DNA from 2 places in the Shewanella sp. GD03713 genome. Region 1 is predicted to be linked to the other one. Evidence: predicted binding sites of a transcription regulator. Region 1 holds the regulator's gene; the other holds the start of a gene.
The links. Region 1 encodes LexA, which represses DNA repair genes until DNA is damaged. Its sites were predicted from a motif close to TACTGTATNNNNATACAGTA; they were not measured.
Positions count from the first base shown of each region.

Region 2: a site for LexA is predicted at 1,429-1,448, ahead of recG (ATP-dependent DNA helicase RecG). Genes of this name have one in related genera too.

Region 1 covers NZ_JAOCIW010000001.1:4,643,501-4,646,650, reverse strand. Annotated here, with positions in the region: gene coxB (cytochrome c oxidase subunit II) at 1-35, opposite strand, end outside; gene N5E87_RS20320 (SulA-like leucine-rich domain-containing protein) at 442-954, opposite strand; gene lexA (transcriptional repressor LexA) at 951-1,571, opposite strand; gene plsB (glycerol-3-phosphate 1-O-acyltransferase PlsB) at 1,733-3,150, shown strand, end outside.
Region 2 covers NZ_JAOCIW010000001.1:380,132-383,281, forward strand. Annotated here, with positions in the region: gene recG (ATP-dependent DNA helicase RecG) at 1-1,412, opposite strand, end outside; gene N5E87_RS01870 (ABC transporter substrate-binding protein) at 1,805-2,830, shown strand; gene N5E87_RS01875 (sensor domain-containing diguanylate cyclase) at 2,841-3,150, shown strand, end outside.

The sequences.
Region 1 (3,150 bases):
AGCACCACGAGTAAACAATACAACCATTGCTTCACAAGACTTCTCCTCTGCCAATTGCGAATAGCAACTACAAAGAAGAGCAACACAGTAAGTCTCAACTCTATGCAAACTCTTCAGTTCCCAAAAAAGCTTCTCTGACTTCAACGTGCGTTGGCGGCTTACTTTTGATTAAGTATTGTTACTGCTGGTATTAGCCACACTGGCACATACTGCTGAATAAACCCATTATTCTCGATTTTTGTGGGCAAGAGATATTCGATAAATCGTCGATATTTTTTGCCTAAACGGGCGATATATTATGCTCGTCTGAATCAAACATACTTGCTGTTTAAAAATTGATCAAGATCACTTCTTTTTCTAATTGTCTGAAAAATTGCCAAAAAAAAGCCCCACATTCACAGGTGAGGCGGCTTTCAAGGCTAAATACGCAGTGCAAAAATTTTAATGAACAGAGCTAAAAAAACTACCTTGGGCAAAGTGAGCGGGTTGCTTGAGTGTCGCGTCCGCAGTCGAGTGATTTACGACACCTTCGAGCACTATTCCCATGGCGCGAGCGCTCTTGGCCACAATTTGCAAACGACGATTGTCGCGGGCATCGAGTGAGTGGATCCAAGTAATTACTGCGCTTGAAGTGCCACTGGTTAAGGCTTTTTCCATGGCCCACAGGGTTTCGACTTCATCTTTCGCATGGACTAAGAGAACTCGGTCCATACGCACGCCAGCGTTGGCCAGTAACTGCTTGTAGCCAATACTCGGAGGGTTGATGAGCACGACCCAGCGGCCTTGTTGGCTCAATTGTGCTAACTGCTTGCTAAGCTGCATCAGCTCTTGGCGCCCTTGGCTCTCGGTGGGCATAGTGATAATAGGCGTATGCTGCCAGTCAGTATCGGTTTCGCGTACCGCATCGAGCCATAAACCGGGGTGACGCGGGGCATTACCTAGTAGTTTGTTCATAGCCAATCTCCATTGCGGATCACCCCTACGGCGAGCCCTTCTATTGTTAGACTTTGGAAACTTAAATCGACTTTAATTGGGGAGTAATCTTCATTCTCTGCATGTAGATAAACGAGATTCCCTTTCTTTTCAAAGCGTTTAACTGTTACATCATCGTCAACGCGAGCAACAACTACTTGGCCATTGCGCGCTTGCTGTACTTTATGAACGGCGAGCAGATCCCCCTCGAGGATACCGATGTTCTTCATACTGTCACCTCTGACACGCAGTAAGAAATCGGCGGCAGGGTGGAACATGCTAGGGTCGACTTGGTAGTACTGTTCGACATGCTCTTGGGCGAGAATAGGTTCGCCCGCAGCCACTTGGCCAATCAGTGGTAAGCCTGATTCGCTGTTATCTTCTTCCTCAACGGGGAGACGGATCCCGCGGGAAGTGCCAGGCATGATCTCGATGCAGCCTTTTTTCGCCAATGCCTTAAGGTGTTCTTCGGCAGCATTTGCACTTTTAAAACCCAAACGGGTGGCGATTTCGGCCCGGGTGGGTGGCATGCCAGTCTCGGCAATATTACGTTTAATCAGCTCTAAAATTTCGGCTTGGCGTGGCGTCAACGGTCTCATGTTCTTTCCTGTTTTTCTATACAGTTACTGTTAGTATATACAGTATTATTCGTAGTGCAAGTATTAACCACTTTTTAACGCGATTGGAGAGTATTAGCGAATGTTCCCTAGAATCTGGTATTCTATGGGGCTAATGAACGTACTTACATTGCATAAGAATAATGCCTAAACAAGACTCTCTTTGGTTGAAATCATTACGCTGGATCCAAAAACACTTAGTGCACACTATTGTTGTGCCGCAGGATCCCTTTGCCGATCTGAATCTGGACGCCTCCAGACCGCTTGCTTATGTAATGAAAACAGAATCCCTGAGTGATATTGCTGCGTTAAGCGAGATCACCACTAAGCTGGGTTTGCCAAGCCCCTACGAGCCGCTCGTGGTAAATGGCGTTGTCGCGCCCCGCGTCGTTTGTCTCGAAGGGCGTAAGCCTTTGTTTGGCGAACGTGCCAGCAATGAGCCATTCCTCGAATGTTTTATGCGTTTGTTGGCTGTCCATAAGGAAAAGCCAGAGTTAGATATTCAGCTGGTGCCTGTGAGTCTGTATTGGGGCCGTACCCCGGGTAAAGAAGACGACACCATGAAGGCGGCTGTGCTTGAGCGCGAGAATCCAACTTGGTTACGTAAGTGCCTGATGATCCTATTTTTAGGCCGCCACAACTTTGTTCAGTTTTCTAATGCGGTATCGCTGCGTTATATGGCCGACGAACACGGCACCGATATGGGGATTGCCCATAAACTGGCGCGGGTGGCGAGAGTGCATTTCCGCCGTCAACGCAAGGTGATGACAGGGCCTGTGTTGCCTAATCGGCAGGCGATGTTCCACTCTCTGTTGAAATCCGAATCCTTACGCAAGGCGATTCAGGAAGAAGCGGCGAGTAAGAAGATTTCCGAAACCCAAGCTCGTGAAACAGCAATTGAATATCTTGATGAAATTGCAGCGAATTATTCCGATAGCCTAGTGCGTATTGCCGAGCGTTTCTTAACTTGGTTATGGAACAAGCTCTACAGCGGTATCAATATCAAAGGTGCCGAGCAAATCCGCCAGCTTCACCATGATGGTCACGAGATTGTGTATGTACCTTGCCATCGCAGCCATATGGATTACCTGCTGTTATCCTACATTTTGTATTACCAAGGCATGGTGCCACCGCATATTGCGGCGGGGATTAACCTAAACTTCTGGCCTGCTGGTCCGCTGTTCCGCCGTGGCGGGGCTTTCTTTATTCGCCGTAGTTTTAACGGCAATAAACTCTATACGGCCGTGTTCCGTGAATACCTCGATCAGTTGTTTGCTAAGGGATATTCGGTGGAGTATTTCTCTGAAGGTGGCCGCTCTCGCACCGGTCGTCTATTGGCGCCGAAAACGGGCATGATTGCCATGACGATCAACAGTGTGCTGCGTGGCATCGAACGCCCTGTCACCTTAGTGCCTGTGTATTTAGGTTATGATCACGTGATGGAAGTGGCGACTTATCACAAAGAGTTGAGTGGTAAGAAGAAACAGAAAGAATCTGTATGGCAAGTCTTTGGTGCTATTCGTAAATTAGGTAATTTTGGCCAAGGTTATGTCAACTTTGG
Region 2 (3,150 bases), 4.3 Mb from region 1:
TCGAGCACTTCATTGCGACGCGAATCGGGAATGGCGACTGTGGTGACGGGCGTGCGGCCGGGCGGCAACTCATCGATAATTGAGGTGTCCAAATCGGCGTAGGCCGTCATGGCTAAGGTCCGTGGGATCGGCGTTGCCGTCATAATTAACTGGTGGGGATGAAAGCCTTGGTTAATGCCTTTTTCCCTGAGTCCCATCCGTTGGTGAACCCCGAACCTGTGCTGCTCGTCAATGATGATCAAGGCCAGTTTGTTAAAGGTTACCTGTTGCTGGAAGATGGCGTGGGTACCTATCACCATTTGCGCCGCGCCCGATTCAATATCGGCTAAGGATTGCGCCCGCGCCTTGCCTTTAAGCTTGCCCGCTAGCCAACCCACTTTTAATCCCAGAGGCTCAAACCAGGCGGCAAAGTTTGCCGCATGCTGCTCGGCGAGTAATTCGGTAGGCGCCATCATCGCCACTTGGTAGCCATTTTCGATGGCCTGCAGGGCGGCTAGGGCGGCGACTAAGGTTTTACCCGAACCCACATCACCTTGAACTAAGCGCATCATGGGATGCGGTTGCTCTAAATCTTTACCTATCTCGGCGACGACCCGTTGCTGTGCGCCCGTCGGTTTAAAGGGCAATGAGGCGAGAAAGGGATTCAATAGTTGGCCGCTGGTGTGCATGGTCACGGCGGCGTCGAGATTGCTGCGCTGCCTGAGTCGGAGCATGCTGAGGTTATGGGCGAGCAGTTCTTCTTGCACCAGCCGTTGCTGCGCCGGATGCTGGCCGAGCTCTAAGTCAAATTGTGATATTCCAGCGTGGGGGCGATGCAGGGTTTGCAGCGCTTGTTTTAAGCTCATGCTGTTGGGCTGCAAATTGGTGGGTAATAACTCGGTCAAACCGCCGTCTTCTAATAATTCGAGGGCTTGCTCGGTGAGCTTGATCCAACTCGCCTGCTTGAGTCCTTCCGTCGTGGGATAAATCGGCGTAAGGGTATCGCTTAAGTGAATGTCTTCACCGGGATACACAATTTTGTACTCGGGATGGACGATTTCTGCCTGATGATTACCACGGCGAATTTCACCGTAGGCGCGGATCATTAAACCATTTTGCATCGCATTGCGTTGCGCCATCGAAAAGTTAAAGAAGCGCAGGCTCATGCTGCCGGTATTATCCCGCACATTGCACACCAGCATGCGTTTGCGGCCTTGAATGATTTGCGTCGACTGGATTTCGGCTTCAATGGTGCCGTAATTTCCCGGCATTAAGGCGGCAATAGGGTAAATCTGAGTGCGGTCTTCGTAGCGCAGGGGTAAGTGAAACAGCAGATCTTGTACTGTTGTGATGCCGAGCTTGGCGAGTTTTTCCGCCACCCTTTTGGCGACGCCTTTGAGGTCGGTGATCGGAACAAGATCCAATTGCTGCAAGTCGTTAGCGCTCAATCACTGTGAATTTATACATATACTAACAGAGTATAAGCGTAAGGCAATCTTGGGCTTGACGCTGGCGAAAGGATAAATGGCGATGGGTTAACTGGCGGGGAGGCGTTACACCAAAAGAATGAACTTAGCCGTTAACATTTAAGTTATCTTATTAAAATTAAAATGAATATCCTATAATTGTTTGCGCTGAACTTAGGCAAAAATAAATATTCTTAGTTACCAAGTTCACTTTTTATTATTTTGTGGTTTAATCAAATAATTGGTTACCAGCGACATGCTTTGGTAATTATGCGGTAACAAGGTTGTGAATCGAAATAATAAAGTGACCTCCAGTGACGGAACACATTTGGGGAAACACCGTCGAGGAGAACTCGCTTTTGCGTCTATGGTATTTGAGTTGTTTATTTATAGGCCTGCTGTGTTCCATATCGCCTGCATGGGCCAAATTAGAAGTGGCTTTTTTTAACCCTGGCGCCGCAACGGATAGCTTTTGGGGTGATGTCGATAAATTAATGCAAGTGGCTGCCACTCAACTCGATATTAATTTACAAATAACCCATTCAGACCGTAATCATTTTAAAATGATTAACCAATTAGAGGTATTATTAAGCTCTACCTCATCCATCCCTAGCCATATTATTTTGGTAAATGAGAAGCAGTCAGCAATAAAAATGTTGCAGTTGCTCTACCACTATCCCATATATGTGCAGCTGATATTGAATGATATTTCAGTGGCCGAGCGAGAAACCTTATTAGCGGATCCACATTGGCAAACCTATTTATTACCAGCCATTATTCCCGATAATTACGCGATTGGCGCCGAAACGGCCAAAATCCTATTAAGTGGTTTAAAGGATGAAAACGCGAAGGTTTTATTAATTTCGGGCGATAAGTCGACGCCTGCCTCAGTGCTGCGCACCCAAGGCGCCAATGACTACTTTTTTATGCAGCACAATGCCACTGTGACTCAAACCGTCTATGGCCAGTGGAGTCAAGATATTGCCTATGGGCAAACCTTAACTTTGCTTTCCCGCTATCCCGATTTAAATCTGATTTGGACGGCCAGCGATAATATGGCCTTGGGAGTGTTAAAAGCCTTGCGGGAAAAAGGACTTCAGCCTGGGCGTGATGTATTGGTGAGTTCAGTGAATACCTCCGCAGAGATTTTACAGCTTCGCCAATCACAGCAGGTCACCACTTTGGGCGGCGGGCACTTTTTAGCGGGCGCTTTGGGATTAGTGCAGCTGAAGCATTATCAAGCAACTTCGCAATATTATCCCTATGCGGACATACAACTTTTTAGTGTCCTTAATCCGGATTCGGAGTTTTATCGGCTGTTAGTCGCTAGGGATTGGGCGGGAATTTTTAAGACACAGATTTTGGATAAGTTGCCACAATCATAAATAGGTATCCATGAAGCATCGTAATCATTCCATCAGTCACAGAATGACGCTCACTATTATTGGGGTGAGTTCGTTTTTTGCTGTCCTGACTATGTTGGTACAGTTGATATGGAACTATCAAGAGAGCATAGATAAAACCACGGCGGATATTCGTGAATACTCCGAATCCATCTTACCCAGTGTGGCTAAGTCGCTGTGGGATGTTGACCATAGTTTGTTATCGGATTTGTTGTCTGGCCTTGGGATGATGCCCATGGTGGCGAGCGTTAATCTAGAGAGTATCGACGGCGTTGCCATGCAATTGGGTAAGTCGATTCATT